Regions from separate parts of the Nocardiopsis sp. iso_237 genome, predicted to be linked through region 3. Evidence: predicted binding sites of a transcription regulator. Region 3 holds the regulator's gene; each other region holds the start of a gene.
The links. The regulator LexA, encoded in region 3, represses DNA repair genes until DNA is damaged. The targets are predictions, from matches to a motif close to TCGAACANNTGTTCGA.

Region 1: a site for LexA is predicted at 1,001-1,016, ahead of AC0VYM_RS02430 (DUF6504 family protein). Genes of this name have one in related genera too.
Region 2: a site for LexA is predicted at 2,296-2,311, ahead of AC0VYM_RS07175 (DUF6504 family protein). Genes of this name have one in related genera too.

What each region holds. Positions count from the first base shown of each region.
Region 1 is NZ_CM149669.1:501,077-506,510, forward strand. It holds partial or broken gene thrS (threonine--tRNA ligase) at 1-666, shown strand, start outside; gene AC0VYM_RS02430 (DUF6504 family protein) at 727-987, opposite strand; gene AC0VYM_RS02435 (M48 family metallopeptidase) at 1,101-2,027, opposite strand; gene AC0VYM_RS02440 (DivIVA domain-containing protein) at 2,134-2,829, opposite strand; gene AC0VYM_RS02445 (PT domain-containing protein) at 3,493-4,707, shown strand; gene AC0VYM_RS02450 (N-acetylmuramoyl-L-alanine amidase) at 5,115-5,434, opposite strand, start outside.
Region 2 is NZ_CM149669.1:1,569,478-1,574,911, reverse strand. It holds gene AC0VYM_RS07185 (peptidoglycan recognition protein family protein) at 1-1,077, shown strand, start outside; gene AC0VYM_RS07180 (GNAT family N-acetyltransferase) at 1,226-1,843, shown strand; gene AC0VYM_RS07175 (DUF6504 family protein) at 1,923-2,210, opposite strand; gene AC0VYM_RS07170 (serine/threonine-protein kinase) at 2,679-4,943, shown strand; gene AC0VYM_RS07165 (quinone oxidoreductase family protein) at 5,017-5,434, shown strand, end outside.
Region 3 is NZ_CM149669.1:1,705,603-1,711,036, reverse strand. It holds gene AC0VYM_RS07775 (vitamin B12-dependent ribonucleotide reductase) at 1-2,205, opposite strand, end outside; gene nrdR (transcriptional regulator NrdR) at 2,334-2,816, opposite strand; gene lexA (transcriptional repressor LexA) at 3,505-4,158, shown strand; gene AC0VYM_RS07760 (alpha/beta hydrolase family protein) at 4,208-5,290, shown strand; gene AC0VYM_RS07755 (sugar O-acetyltransferase) at 5,378-5,434, opposite strand, start outside.

The DNA of each region.
Region 1 (5,434 bases), 1.2 Mb from region 3:
CTGCCCGGTCCCGGTGGCAAGTACGTGGACGCCCCGGAGCTGTGGCGCCGTTCCACCGCCCTGCTCACCGAGGTCCTGGAGAGCTCGGGGCTGGACTACGAAAGGGCCGAGGACGAGGCGGCCTTCTACGGGCCCAAGATCGACGTGCAGTTCACCGACGCGGCGGGGCGGGAGTTCACCCTCTCCACCGTTCAGGTGGACTTCCACCAGCCGGAGCGGTTCGATCTGACCTACGTCGGGGCCGACGGCGCACGGCACAGGCCGGTCATGGTGCACCGGAGCGTGGTCGGCAGCGTGGAGCGGGCGGTGGCCCACCTGATCGAGGTGCACGGCGGTGCGTTCCCGGCCTGGCTGGCGCCCGTGCAGGTCGTGGCCGTGCCGGTCTCAGGAGACCAGGTCGCGGACGCGGAGCGGCTGGTGGAGCGGTGTGTGGAACTGGGTCTGCGCGCGGAGGTCGCCGGACCGGAGCGGGGCAGTCTGGGCGCGCGGGTCAGGGCGTCCCGGCTGGTGCCGTACCAGGCGGTGATCGGCGGCAGGGAGGCGCTGGCGGGCACCGTGGCCGTGCGGCTGCGGGACGGCCGCCGGTTGGACCCGGTGCCCGCGCACGCGTTCGTGGAGCGGGTCCGCGCCCTGGTGGGGGCGCACACCACCGAGCTCTGGCCCTGAGACGGTCCGCCCGCCGGGGATCGGCCCGGCGGGCGGCCGCCCGCGCCCGGGACGCGTCCGTCAGCTCCACTGGCGCCGCATGGTCCAGCGGTCCGAGGCGGCGTCACGGGAGATGTCGATGATGCTGGGCTGCCCGGTCTCGGACTCGGCCGAGACCCGGAGCAGATGGATGTGCGTGGCCGGTACGCCCGGGGCTCCGGGCCGGGCGGGCCAGTCACCGATGATCCGGCGCACGCGGAAGGTGTGGCCGCGCCAGGTGAACTGCGCCGGGTGGCCACGGTCGGTGGAACGGACGTTGATCTGGTCGTTCAGGAGACTCACGAGGCACAGTCTATCGAACGTGTGTTCGAATGAGTCAAGCCTCCTGAGGGTGGCGAGGGTCGCGCTTCGTGACTAAGTCCCTGGTCGGAGCGGTCGCCATCCCCGCCTGTGGGCTACAGGAACACCCGGCCCCGGCGGTCGCGGTCGCGCAGGGCGGCCATCCGGCGGGTGTTGCTGGGGCGCCGGGAGAGCAGGTGGTAGAGCAGGAGCGCGCAGCCCCGGTCCGTGCGGGCCCGGGCGGCCATCTCGCCCAGGTTCACACGCGGGTACAGGGACGGGCCCCCGGCGAAGAGCCGCACCCCGTGCGCGCCCTCGGGCACGTGCGCGTGGGCGTGGTTGTCGGCGGTGTACTCGGAGGCCCGGGACAGCGCAGAGCCGAGGCCGGGGACCAGGTCGGCGCCGAGGGTGGCCACCCGCCGCCAGTACCCCGTGTGCCCGGCGGCGACGTGGCCCACCTGGTGCGCGACGAGGAAGGCGAGGGCCTCCCGGTCCTGGGGGAGGCCCCGGTCGTCGAAGACGGCGTCGGGGAGTACCAGGTAGCGCCGGAACCCGTGCGCGGCGGCGTCCGCGCGCACCGAGACCGGCCCTGGGCGAACGTAGGCCTCCGGGGCCCGGGGCAGCCCCATGTCCCGCGCCAACGACACCACCACCCGGTAGGCCTCGGGGAACTGGGTGGGCGAGATCCGGACCGACTCCGCGCGCTCGCGGGCGTACCGCAGGCCGCGCGCCGACCAGCACACCAGCGGTACCGCGGCCAGTGACAGCGCCGTCCACAGCAGTGAACCCGACACTGACCACACCAGCCGCAACAGCACCGCGGTCAGCACCAGCGTCACCGTCACGCACAGTGCGAGCAGCGGTCTCTCCCAGGGGTGCGCCGAGGCCGGGACGACCTCCTCGTCGGCGTCGGCCGGGTACGGCTCGCTCGCGTGCGGGGAGGGCTGGTGCGCCGACCACGGTCCGGGGACGGTGGTGCAGCCGGGGACCCCGTGGACCGCGCTGGTCGGGGAGGTCCCCCAAGACGGCATGGAATGTCGCATACTGCTCCCCTCGGGCCGCCCTTGACAGGGGATGACTACTCCCTGTGCCTAAATATTACTTTCCGCTTCCCTTCGTGTGGTGTGGTTGGGGGCGGCGTGTCCGGGCTCAGGGGTGTTCGTACCGGCGGAACTCCTCCGCGAGCTCGTCGAGGAAGTGGTCCACCTGGGCCGGGTCGTACCCCGGGCGCGCCCGGGTGGTGGCGAACTGGACGCGCTCCACCTCGGCGGCGGTGAGCGTGGCCCGGTCCGGCCTTCCCTGGAGGAGGACCTCCAGGGTGTACTCGGCGCGGTCCAGGAACTCGTCCACCTCCTGCTCGTTGTAGCCGGTGGTCAGCCGGGTGGTGGCGAAGCGCTTCTCCCTGATGTCCCCGGGCGCCATCCGAGGGCCGCCCGCCGGGCCGCCGGGCGGCTGGTCGGAGCGGTGCGGGTCCGCGTACCCCGGTCCCTGGCCGGGAGGGGGCTGGCCGGGTCCGGCCTGACCCGGGTGCGGGGGCAGGGGAGGCGTCGCGGCGGGCTGGCCCAGGCCGCGGCCGGCGAGGTCGGCGACGACGAGGTCGAGGAAGTCGTCCACCTCGTCCTCGCGGTAGCCGGGGCTCATCCGGGTGGTGCGGAACCGGGAGTTGCGGATCTCGTCCGCGGTGAGCAGCGGGCCCGTGCGCGGCCCGCCCTCCAGCGCGACCAGCGTCGCCTCGATCCGGTCGAGGAGCGCGTCCACGTCCTCCTCGTTGTAACCCGGGCGCAGACGCACCGTGTGGAACTTCTTGTTGCGGATGTCCGCCGGTGTCAGAGGCATGGTCCCCATTGTGCAGTTCACGAGGTTCGTAGGTGCGGTATCACGCGTCCGCGTGTGCCTCCGGGGCCGTTCGGACGGCCGCCGGGCCCCGCCGAGCGGCCGGACTCCGTTCTCCGCCGAGCGGAGACACGCGCGGAGTGCGGACGCGGGAGCGCCGGGGGGAACACACGGTTCGCATTATGCCGAGGGGAGGTGACCCGTGCCATACCGGCCGGTGGTTCTGGCCGGGTGCGGACGCGACCCGGGCACTGACCAGGCCCCTTCCGTCGGGGTCTTCCTTATAAGACGCCCCGGCCGAGAGAAGGTTTACCGGAATCCAAAAGAATAACCGGAATTGCCGAGAGTGGTTACTCAGTGCGTTCAACCGTTCATCGTGATGTTTTTGAGATCAGTGATCATGCATTTGATCATTACTTGGACTGTATTGTCTCCGTAGGGAATGGAAAGCAACTCGGCCGGTTCTTCCGGCTCTTGCCCTCTGCGGGCCGAAACCGTGCACGCTCTCTATTTTCGCAGGTCATGGGCTTCTGTGTGCCTTGACCGTCCCCCATTCGACCCTGGTCCGTGATTCCGCGTTCCGAGACTTCCCGCCTTTGTGTTCCGGCGGTGGAAGCCCAGACCAGGCCTGGCCCCGACCCATGTGGGCCTGGACGATCCAAACGAGGATTGATCTTGAAGAACGCTTCTCGAATCTCCGCACGCCGCGTGCTCCAGGGCGGTGTCGCCTTCGCCGCGCTGGGTGCTCTCACGCTGGGCGCCGCCTCGCCCGCCCACGCCGACACCTACGGGTGGGGCTACGCCTCGGCCCTGGGCGCCTCCTCCCCCACGCAGACCTACATCACCAAGGACCAGACGGTCTCGGACACCTTCAGCGGCGCCATCGGCGACTGGCTGACCGTTGAGGGCACCACCACGGCCACCGTGAACTCCAGCGGCGCCACCGGCACCGCCGTGGTGGACACCGCGCGCATCGTCATCACCGAGGCCGACCTCCCCGGCATCCTCGACCCCGAGGAGGACGAGGACGAGGACGAGGAGACCCCGGACGACGACGAGGACGGCGAGGACGAGGGCGACGACGACGCGTCCGAGGGCGAGGAGTCCCCGGAGGACGGCGACGGCGAGGGTGACACCGACGTCCCGGACGACGGCGACACCGACCAGCCCACGGACGAGCCGTCCGAGCAGCCGACCGAGGAGCCCGCCCCGCAGCCGACCGAGGAGCCCTCCGCCCCCGCCGAGGACGGTGACGACGAGGCCGAGAGCACGACCGCCTCCGCCGACGTCATCGAGCTCGACGAGGAGAACTCCGAGCTGGTCGACGGTGGCAGCGACGTCCTGCTCGAGGCCACCATCAACGGTGCGAGCGTCTCCACCAGCCAGGGCTGGGACGGCGCGGTCAACCACGGCTTCGACGCCGGGGTCCTGGGCGCCTCCACCCTCCAGGCCGACGTCGAGGGCGAGACCGTCGAGCTCTCCGTGTCGCTGGAGCCCGTCAGCGCGGTCCACGAGACCGAGGACGCCGGTTTCGTCTGGAACGACGCCATCACCGACATGTACATCACCTTCAGCGTCGGTGACGAGATCGTCTCCGGCTTCCTGATCGCCGAGAGCGCCGCGGGCATCACGACCGGCACGGTCGACGGCGGTGGGGACAACGGCGGTGGCGACGACGACGCCAAGAACCCGCCGGTCAAGGAGCGCGACGCGGACACCGTCCCGAAGACCGAGGCCAAGGACGCCCAGCCCCTGGCCCAGACCGGCTCTCCGCTCGCCGGGCTGATCGCGGCCGGCGCCGCGATCGCCGCCGGCGGTGGCGCCGCCGCCTACCTGGCGCGTCGCAAGAAGAAGAACGGCGAAGAGGCCCCCGAGACCAACGAGGGCTAGGTCGTGTTTTTTGGATCATTCCGCGCTCGCGTCCACCAGGCTGCCTCTCGCTGCGCCGATGAAGCTCGGACAGCCAAACCCGGGCGGGCCCCCGCTGTGCGACACTGCGGAGCTTGCGTAGCAGCGCACAGTAGGGGCAGCTTCACTCCACGTCTTGCGAGAGATTGCCGGGCCCCCGCTGTGCGAGGCTGCGGAGCTTGCGTAGCAGTGCACAGTAGGGGCGACGGCCGCTCGCATCGATGGCGGCTCCGCCGCCACCGGCGAAAGCATCCAAAAAACACTCCCTAGTCGGACCTCCGACCGTCCGGCCGCGTGAGTCGACCGGCCCGGACGGTTCGGGGCGACTGACGGAGGCGGGCCCCGGGGAGAGATCCCCGGGGCCCGCCTCCGTGTGTTCGGGGCGGCGCCTACCCGCGCAGGAGGTAGGTGGCCAGACCGCGGGCGATGGCGTCGGCGGCGCGCTCGCGCCACTCGGGGTCCTCCAGGAGCTCGGCGTCCTCGGCGTTGCGCATGTTGCCCGCCTCCAGGAACACCTTCGGGACCGTGGACATGTTCAGCCCGCCCAGGTCCGTGCGTTCGTCCAGGCCGTCCTCGGCCAGGTAGTCGGCGTAGGGGATCCCGCTGCCCTCCAGGTACTCGCGGCGGAGGTCCTCGGCGAACAGCGCGGAGGGCTCGACGATCTCCTCGGTGAACCCGCTCACCTCGCCCGGGGTGATGACGTGGAAGC
Region 2 (5,434 bases), 140 kb from region 3:
CCCGCGCTGCCCGCCTCCGCCAGCGCCTCCGCGCGGACCGCCGCCGAGCCGACCACGGACGCCCTGACGGCACCCAGGATCCTCGCCGAAGAGGCCCGCGCCACCGGCGCCCTCGTACGCCCCGAGCGCCGCTTCGACGTCGTCTCCGTCTCCCAGGCGCCCGAGGCCGTCTCCGAGAACGCCGCCGTGCGCTTCGAGACCGCCGACGGAGCCCTGGGCGACTGGCAGGACCTGCACTTCCACACGGCCGGACCCGAGCACCTGGCGCCCACGGCCTCCGCCACGGCGCGGGCGCCCGAGGGCGCGACCGGCTACGAGGTGCGCGGCACGGACGGCGCCGACCTGACCGCCGTGAACCTGCACGACGGCGAGGAGCTGCGGTTCGGCGGCCGGGAGCGGGTGTCCCTCTCGGCCGAGGACGAGGGGGTCACCACCCTCACCGGCGGCACCACGCTGCGGGTCCGCACCCGGGCGGGGTGGGGCGCCGACGAGTCGCTGCGCTTCGACGGGGACGGCAACGACCTGTGGCCGGCCCGGTTCCACCGTGTGCAGGCGCTGACCGTGCACCACACGGCGATGGCGACCACCGGGGACCACGCGGCGGACATGCGGGCCGTCTACCACCTGCACGCCGTCCAGCAGGGGTGGGGCGACGTCGGCTACCACCTGCTGGTGGACCCCGAGGGCACGGTCTACGAGGGACGCCACTCGGGCGGCGGCCTCCCGATCTTCCGAGGGGTCCCCCTGCCGGGCCTGGCCGAGTCGGTGACGGCCGGCCACGCGTTCGGGGTCAACCACGGCAACATCGGCGTGTGCCTGCTCGGGGACTTCACCGACGGGCTGCCGACCCAGGCCGCCCAGGACTCCCTCGTGGACGTCCTGCGGGTCCTGTGCGCGCTCACCGGCGTGGACCCGTCCGAGCGGATCGAGTACGTGCACCCGGACACCGGGGCGGCGACCGGGCAGGAGGCCGTGGCCCGGCACCGGGACTGGCTCCAGACCGAGTGCCCCGGTAACGCCTTCTCCGAGGCGTTCGACACGGTCATCCGCCAGCGGGTCGCCAGCGGCCTGCTCTGAACCCGCGCGGTGGCGGGGCGTTCCGGCGTCCCGCCACCGGATCGGGCGGGTGCGGGGGACGGCGGCCCGCCGCTCCACGCACCCGTGGGACGCGTATCTTGATCGGTGCCCGGAACGGCCGTTCGTACGCAACAGGGGGATCACTCGCATGGCCACCGTCCAGAGCGCTCCGATCATGCCCGCGGTGATCCTGGAGACCGAGCGCCTGCGCCTGCGGTCCGTGCTCGAACGGGACATCGACGACGTGTACGCCTCGTGCGTGGACCCGGAGCTCCAACGATGGATTCCGCTGCCCGCGCCCGGACTGCCCTACACGCGGGAGTCGGCCGAGCACTTCTGCCTGAGCCTCGCCCCGGCCATCCGTACCGGCGGCGACGGCCAGCACTGGGCGGTGGTGGACCGGGAGACGGGTCGGCTCACGGGATCGGTGGCGCTGCTGCGCACGCAGTGGGCGGCCATGGTGACCGAGATCGGCTACTGGATCTCCCCGTGGGGCCGGGGCCGTGGGCTGGCCACCGAGGCCGTCGTGGCGGTCTCCCGCTGGGCCCTCGGCCAGGGGTTCCAGCGCGTGGAGCTCAAGGCCGCCACCGGGAACACCGGCTCCTGCCGGGTGGCCGAGGCCGCCGGGTTCCGGCGGGAGGGCACCGACCGGAACGCGATGCCCCTGCACGAGGGCCGTTCCGACCTGGCCTCGTACGGTCTGGTCCCCGGCGACGTCAGCCTCGGCGAGGGGCTGCCTCCCCTACCCGACCGGGTCGGGCCGTGACGGCCGCCGGTACGGATGGCCGACCCGGCCGCCTCCCACGGTTCCCCGGCCCGACCGCACCGGAACCGGTGGCGTCCGCTCAGCCCCAGACGCGGCTGAGCGACCACTCCCCGGTGGTCGTGTCGTGCCGGAGTTCGTACACGCCCTGTGCGTAGGCGGAGCCCGCCTCGACCCGCCAGTGTCGGCGTTCGGGCACCTGGGACCCGTTGCCGGGTGTCCAGTCACGGCGCAGGGTGACCCAGTGGTCGATGATCCTCCGCACCCCGTACACGCGGCCGTCCCAGGTGAACCGGGTGGGTCGGCCCCCGTCCTCGACGACCGTGACCTTCGCCCCGAAGTACCGTCCCACGACAGTTCCCCCCAGCATCGACCGACTCCTTCTGGCTGGTGTCCGGCGGCGCGGGATGGCACACCGCCGGAGCGCCCGTCCGTGGGGAAGTACGGCCAGGCGTTCGAACAAGTATTCGAATCCTAGCGAAAGCGGGGGTTCCGTGGAACTGTTTCCGCGTTCCCGACATCACTTCCGGTAGCACCCCGAGTGCCCGAACCCCCGTTGTTCCGGTCGCATCCGGGACCGTGCCACCCTCCATCTCCTTGATCGGACGTCCGTCAAAGACCTCGACCGGCCCCCGGGCCCGCACACCCCCGACCACCGCTCCCACCCCCCGCGCGCCCTGACCCGACCGCGCGGAGCCACCCGCCCAGCTCCGTATCGGCCCAGTTCCGGCCGGGTTCCGCGCCCGGAACGGCCGAGAAGAACCGGAACGCGTCGGCGTGTCGAGATCGGTACGCTGTTAGACGCGAATCACACGATCCATACGAGGGACCCCCAACTGTGACGTCCAATGGACACGAAAGCGGCAAACCCCTGCGCGCCGGTGACCCGCGCGAACTCGACGGCTACCGCATCGTCGGCCGTCTGGGACACGGCGGCATGGGCACCGTGTACCTGGCCAGGGACGCCGCCGACCGTGCCGTGGCCGTCAAGCTGATCCGCCCCGACCTGGCCGACGACGAGTCCTTCCGGCTGCGCTTCGCCCGTGAGGTCGCCTCCGCCCGCCGGGTCGCCCGCTTCTCCACCGCCGGGGTCATCGACGCCCGGCTGGAGGGTGAACCCCTCTTCATCGTCTCCGAGTACGTGCCGGGCCCCAACCTGGACGAGGCGGTCCGGGGCGGCGAGCCGATGCACGGAGGGACGCTGGACGGACTGGCCATGGGTGTCGCGGCGGCGCTGACCGCCATCCACGGTTCGGGGATCGTGCACCGGGACCTCAAACCCGCGAACGTGCTGCTGTCCCCGGTCGGCCCGAAGGTGATCGACTTCGGGATCGCCCGCGCCCTGGACGACGCCAGCGGTGCGGTCACCCGCTCCAGCCAGCTCATGGGCACCCCCTCCTACATGGCGCCGGAGCTGATCCTGGGCGAACAGGCCACGGCCGCGGCCGACGTCTTCGCGTGGGGATGCCTGGTGGCCTTCGCGGGCATCGGCCGGGCGCCCTTCGACGCGGGTACCGTTCCCGCGGTCCTGCACAACATCTCCACCGCGTCGCCCAGGCTGGACGGGCTGGACGCCAGCCTGGTGGACCTGGTCACCGCGGCGCTGGACAAGAAGCCCGAGAACCGTCCCACCTCCCAGCAGCTGCTGGCCCACCTCACCGGCCAGCAGGACCCCGAGGAGGCGGAGGTGCGGCGGACGATCACCACCTCGTGGGCGCCGCCGAGCAGCACCCCGGTGCCCGGGCGACCGCCGGAGCCCACCGAGCCGGTTCTCCGGGAGCAGGTCCCTGTCGAGGGCGCCACCACGCCGCCGGACGGCCAGCCGTCGGCCTCCGACCCGAGCGCCGCCCCGCCGCACACGCGGGCGTACCCGCCGCCCACGGCGCAGCAGGCTCCCCCGGCCCACCAGGCGCCTGAGTCCCAGCAGACGCAGCTCCACCAGGCCCCGTTCCCACCGCCCGTGCCACCCGGGGAACACCCGCAGCAGTACCCCCAGGGGCACCTCCCCCCACAGACACCGCCGTCCGGTCCTCAGCAGGGCGGATACGGCCACTACGGACCGAGCGGCGGCCACCCGCCGCCGCACCACGGCGCCGGTCACGGCTCCGCGCCGCAGGGCGGGTACGGTCCGGGCCAGTACCAGCAGCCCGTGTCGGGGAACTCGCCCTCCCACGGGGTGCCCGCCCACACCGGCCACGCCGGGTACGGTCCCCCCAACGGACCCAACGGACCGGGTCAGCCCCCGGCCCCTCCCCGGGGCGGGGACCCGGGCCGCCGCCGCAAGGTGATGCTCATCGGCGGTGCCGCCCTCGCGGTGGTCCTCGTCGCGGGGGTGGGCGCGACCGTCCTGCTCTCCCGTTCGGACGACCCGCCGACGGACACCACCAGCATCTACGTCACGGACTTCGCCACGGACCCCGCGTGGTCGGACACCCGGACCTTCGACCCCCAGGACCCGGACTACTCGGACGGCTACTGGGCCGAGGAGAAGGCCGTGGTGTTCCAGCTCGACCCCACGATCTACACCTCCCGGGGCACGATCGTCCCCTACGACAGGGAGACCCCGGACCGCGTCCTCATCAGCACCAACCTGGTGCCGATCCAGGGCCCCGCCGAGTCCAACCTCGGCGTGCGCTGCTGGGACCAGGAGGGCGAGGACGAACGCACCATGTACGAGGCCCTGCTGCGCTTCGACGGCGCCCAGGCGCAGATCCGCCGGGTGACGGAGGAGAGCGGGGACACCGCGATCGCCGAGACCACCGAGGTGGCCGGGTTCGAGCCCTTCGACCTCCACAACGAGGAGTCCGCGGTCGAGGGCCTGCCCTATGACGTCCGGGTCGAGGACCTCGTCACCAACAACCTCAAGTTCGCCTGCGAGTACGTGGCCGAGGAGGGCGAGGACCCGTACATGGACCTGCGCATGTGGGTCAACGACGAGCTCGTGCTCTCCGCCACCGACCAGCAGCCGCTGCCCGACGACGGCGACCTCGACGACGAGGAGCGGCGCAGGGTCGGCGTCGTCATGCGCCCCGGCGCGGGCACCGAGCCGATCGCCGCGCTCTACACGGACTACGCTCTCCACAGGATCAACGTCGACGGCTGAGCCGGGTCTCCGAGGCGGGCGCTCCGAAGGCCGCGCCCCGGCCCCGGCGGTGTCCCGCCCCCTGAGGAGAACCATGCGCGTGATCGTGATCGAGGAGTACGGCGGACCCGAGGTCCTTCGGGTGACCGAGGCCGAGAGCCCCGCTCCGGGGCCCGGTGAGGCACGCGTGGACGTTGAGGCGCGAGGCGTCAACTTCATCGACGTCTACCAGCGCTCGGGCGCCTACCAGGTCCCGCTCCCCTACGTCCCCGGGATGGAGGCCGCCGGAACGGTCTCCGCTCTGGGCGAGGGCGTCACCGACCTCCGGGTCGGTCAGAGGGTCGCCTGGGCGATGGCCCCGGGCGGGTACGCCGACCAGGCCGTGGTCAGGGCGTCCCTGCTCGTCCCGGTCCCCGACTCCGTCAGCACCGAACAGGCCGCCGCGCTCATGCTCCAGGGCATGACCGCCCACTACCTGACCCACGCGGTCCACCCCGTGGCCGAGGGCGAGA
Region 3 (5,434 bases):
GTAGCCCTCGGCCCCGCCCACCGAGAACGAGGTGGTCTCGCTCGGCCGCTTCTTGGGCAGGCGCCGCCGCACGGGCTTCGGCGCCTCCACGGTCTCCCCGGCCGCCCCCGAGGTGGACAGGGGCTGGCCCACCTTGCAGTTGTCCCGGTAGACGGCCAGGGCCTTGAGCCCGAGGCGCCAGCCCTCGTAGTAGATCTCCTCGAAGTCGGTGACCGTCGCCGCCTCCGGCACGTTCACCGTCTTGGAGATCGCCCCCGACAGGAACGGCTGGGTGGCCGCCATCATGCGCACGTGCCCCATGGGCTGGATGTACCGGCGCCCCATGGCGCAGTCGAACACCTCGTAGTGCTCCCGGCGCAGCCCGGGGGCGTCCACCACGTGCCCGTGCTCGGCCACGTGGTCGACGATCGGCTCGATCTGCTCGTCCTGGTACCCCAGGTTTCGCAGCGCCCGGGGGATGGCCTGGTTGACGATCCGCATGGACCCGCCGCCGACCAGTTTCTTGTACTTGACCAGCGAGAAGTCCGGCTCGATCCCGGTCGTGTCACAGTCCATCATGAACCCGATGGTCCCGGTGGGGGCCAGGAGGCTGGCCTGGGCGTTGCGCCAGCCGTGGCGTCCACCGGTCTCCAGGCAGCGGGCCCACTCCTGGGTGGCGGCCGCGTGGACGGGCTCCTCCAGGGTCCCGACGGTGCGCAGGTCGTCGTTGGCGGCCGAGTGCTTGCGCATCACGCGTTCGTGCGCCTTCTCGTTGCGCGCGTATCCCTCGTAGGGTCCGACCACACCGGCCAGTTCGGCGCTGCGGCGGTAGGCGGCGGCGGTCATCAACGAGGTGATCGAGGCGGCCACGGCCCGCCCGCCCTCGGAGTCGTAGGCGTGGCCGGTGGCCATGAGCAGGGCGCCCAGGTTGGCGTAGCCGATCCCCAGCTGCCGGTAGGCGCGGGTGGTCTCACCGATCCACTCCGTGGGGAAGTCCGCGAAGGTGATGGAGACGTCCATCGCCGTGATCACCAGTTCGACGAGGCTGGTGAACCCCTCGACGTCGAACGTGTCGTCCTCGCGCAGGAACTTGAGCAGGTTGACCGAGGCCAGGTTGCAGGACGAGTCGTCCAGACTGAGGTACTCACTGCACGGGTTGCTCGCGCTGATGCGGCCGCTCTCGGGGTTGGTGTGCCAGTCCTGGATGGTGCCGTCGTACTGGATGCCCGGGTCGGCGCACTCCCACGCGGCGCGGGCCATCCGGTGGAAGAGCTCCTTCGCGTCGACCGTGGCGACGACGTCACCCGTGGTGCGGGAGGTCAGGCCGAACTCGGAGCCGGTCTCCACGGCGCGCATGAACGCGTCGGACACGCGGACGGAGTTGTTGGCGTTCTGGTACTGGACGCTGAACATGTCGTCGCCGCCCAGGTCCACGTCGAAGCCCGCGTCGCGCAGGGCGCGGATCTTGTGCTCCTCACGGGACTTGGTCTCGACGAACTCCTCGATGTCGGGGTGGTCCACGTCGAGCACCACCATCTTGGCGGCCCGGCGGGTGGCACCGCCGGACTTGATGGTCCCGGCGGAGGCGTCCGCCCCCCGCATGAAGGAGACCGGGCCCGAGGCCGAGCCCCCGGAGGACAGCAGCTCCTTGCTGGAGCGGATGCGCGACAGGTTCACCCCCGCGCCGGAGCCGCCCTTGAAGATCAGCCCCTCCTCCTTGTACCAGTCCAGGATCGACTCCATCGTGTCGTCCACGGACAGGATGAAGCACGCGGAGACCTGGGCCTTCGAGGAGGTGCCGACGTTGAACCAGACCGGCGAGTTGAAGCTGAACAGCTGGTGGGCCAGGGCGTACTTGAGTTCGTGGTCGAAGACCTCGGCGTCCTGGTCGGAGGCGAAGTAGCCGTGCTCGCGGCCGGTGCTCGCGTAGACGCCGACGACGCGGTCGATGAGCTGCTTGAGGCTCCACTCGCGCTCCGGCGTGCCCACGGCACCGCGGAAGTACCTGCTCGCCACGATCTGGGTGGCGTTCACCGACCAGGAGGAGGGGAACTCGACGCCGCGCTGCTCGAAGTTGACGGTGCCGTCGCGCCAGTTGGTCATGACGACGTCGCGGAGTTCCCATTCGAGGGTGTCGTAGGGATGGACGCCCTCGGTGGTGTTGACCCGGGCGAAGCTCAGGCCCTTGCCCCCGCGCTGGGCCGTACCGCTCGTCTTTCGCGCCATGGCAGTGTCTCCCCCGAAGGTCATGCGCGGACCCGGCGGTGACCGCGCGGACGTTCATGTGTGTTCGGGGTGGTGCGGAGTACGGTGTCCGCCGTGCTTCCGCCCACCTCGCGGTGGCGTACCGGGTCCTACCCGGTGGTGTCGACCGCGGGCTCCGTCTGGCCCTCGCGGTCCTCCCGCAGGCTGGCGATCTCGGCCTCGAAGTCGGCGAGGCTCTCGAACCCGCGGTAGACGCTGGCGAAGTGCAGGTAGGCGACCTCGTCCAGGTCGCGCATGGGGCCCAGGATGGCCAGGCCGATCTCGTGGGCGGGCACCTCGGCCACGCCGCGGCCCCGGATCTCCTCCTCGACCTGCTGGCCGAGCTTGGCGAGGGCGTCCTCGGAGACGGGACGGCCCTGGCAGGCGCGGCGCACCCCGGCGATGATCTTGGTGCGGCTGAAGGGTTCGGTGACCCCGGACCGCTTGGCGACCATCAGCAGGACGGTCTCCTGCGTGGTGAAGCGGCGTTCACAGACGGGGCAGGTCCGGCGGCGCCGGATGGCCGCGCCGTCGTCGGTGGACCTGCTGTCGATCACCCTGGTGTCCGGATGACGGCAGAACGGACAGTGCATCCCGGTTCACCTGGCTTTCCTGTACCCGACCAACAACCCTAGGAGTCTACTTAACCACAACTTATTGACTACGGCCCCCGTGTCAACACCAGATGTTGTGGTCGAACCTAGGCGCTGGGGCGGACGCCCGCAACCCTGCCCACGGCGTGTCCCCAATCCGGGAACCGGGGCGGCCGAGGAACGGGGTTCGAGGAGGTGGAAACGGGGGGTGCGGCCGAGGAAGCCGAATCCCAGGATAAGGGGGCGCGGACGCGCGGCCCGACGCCCGCCACACCGAACCGCCGACCGAATTCCGCTCCCTCCCGAGGCCACGGAGTGGCGGCGGGGCACGGCGAGACGAACCCCATACCGGATCGCGCATTCCACGGACAACGGCCGCGGCGCGCGTGTACACACATAAGTGCGACCACCGGAAATCGGCTCCCGAAAACACAAAGGGAAATCCCTCCGCGATCCCGCCCACAGGCTCTCGAACGCTTGTTTGATATCACCGTGTGCAACGACTAAAGTTGACCTTGATTTCACACCGGCTTCGCCGTCCGGTCCGCGTGGCCGGTGACCGGCCACACACGCAGGCCCTGACCGAACCGAACACCGAGGAGGCCCGGCCGTGCCGGAGGAGAACCCCGGAGCCGTCGGCTCCGGACCCACCACCGTTCTTTCGCCCGTCGGCGATCCGGGCGCGTCCGTGCCCGACACCCCCAAACTCACCGCACGCCAGCAGAGTGTCCTCAACTGCATCCAGAGGTACGTCCGGGAACGGGGTTACCCGCCGTCCATCCGGGAGATCGGTGACACGGTCGGCCTGTCCAGCCCCTCCAGCGTGGCGCACCAGCTGAAGGTGCTCCAGCGCAAGGGGTACCTGCACCGGGACCAGAACCGGCCGCGCGCCGTGGAGCTGCGCACCCCCGGCCGGGAGGCCTCCCAGACCCTCACCCAGGAGGAGCTCACCGCCGACTCCACCCGGGCCGCCTCGGTCCCGCTGGTCGGCCGGATCGCGGCCGGTGGCCCGATCCTCGCCGAGGAGGCCGTGGAGGACGTCCTGGCACTGCCGCGCCAGCTGGTCGGTGAGGGCCGTCTGTTCATGCTCACCGTGGTGGGCGACTCCATGATCGACGCCGCGATCACCGACGGCGACCTGGTGGTGGTCCGTCAGCAGCAGACCGCCGAGAACGGTGACATCGTCGCGGCGATGCTGGACGACGAGGCGACCGTCAAGGTGCTGCGCCGCGAGCCGGACGGCCACGTGTGGCTGATGCCGCGCAACGACGCCTACGAGCCGATCCAGGGCGACGAGGCCACCATCCTCGGCAAGGTCGTCACGGTCATGCGCAGGGTCTGAGCGCGGATCCCCGAGCCGGGGGCGGTGGGCGGGCCGATACGCTGAGGGCGTGTCGACACCTGTCTCCGCCCCCGTGTCCCCTGCCCCGACCCGCACCCTCCTGGCCGCGATCCTGGCCGCCGGGACCCTGCTGGTCTCCGCCTGCGCGCCCAGCGACGGCGACGGGCCCGCCCTGCCCGGCTCCCCCGGGCAGGAGCGCGAGGTCTCCTTCGAGGGCGGCGGCTTCACGGTGCCCGGCACCTTCACCGCCCCCGCGAACGACGGGGGCACCGTCCCCGGGGTGCTCATCATCTCCGGTAGCGGCCCCACCGACCGGGACGGCAACGGCTACGGACGCCCCGAGGCCAACACCAACCTGAACCTCGCCCGCGTGCTGACCGGAGCCGGTGCGGCGTCCCTGCGCTACGACAAGTTCGGCAGCGCCGACCCTGCCGACCTGACCGAGGCCGAGGAGGAGGCCTTCGACCGACCGGTCGACCCCCTGGTCTTCGAGCAGCAGATGGCCGCCGCCTACGCGGAGCTGGTCGCCCAGCCCGAGGTGGACCCCGAACGCACCGTCATCCTCGGTCACAGCGAGGGCGCCCTGTACGCTCTGCGCGCCCATGAGGTCCTCGACGCCGAACCGGCGCTGGTGCTGGCCGCTCCTCCCGGCACCCGGATGCTCGACCTCATCGACCGCCAGGTGTCCGAGCAGGTCCGCACCGCCGAGGCCCAGGGCGGTGTCGGTGAGGTGACCGCCGCGAAGATGCTCTCCGACCTGCGGGCGGGGCGGGCCGCGGTGCGCTCGGGATCGGAGATGCCCGAGACCGACGCCACCGGGCTGTTCGACGCGAACGGCGCCGACTACCTCGCCTGGATCGACTCCTTCGACCCGGTCGAGCTGGCCGAGGAGCTGCCCGGGGACACACCGGTGCTGGTCCTGTGGGGCGACCGGGACGCCCAGGTCAACGAGGAGGAGATCGACCGGCTCATGACCGGTCTGGACGGCGCCCAGCGGGTCGACCTGGCCGGGGTCGACCACATCCTGCGCGAGTACGACGACACCCCGGGGGCCGCGGCCCTCGACGCGGACCGCGCGTTCTCCCCCGACGTCACCCCTGCGCTGGAGCGGTTCCTCGACGGCCTCTGGTAGCGGAGCCCGGCTACGGCCCCCCGGGGAACGGCCACCGCCCGCCCCGGCGAGTCACCGGGACGGGCCCCGGCCAGCGACCCGACCGACTCAGTCGATCGTCCTGACCACCCGTGCGGGGACCCCCGCGACCAGGGTGCGGGCGGG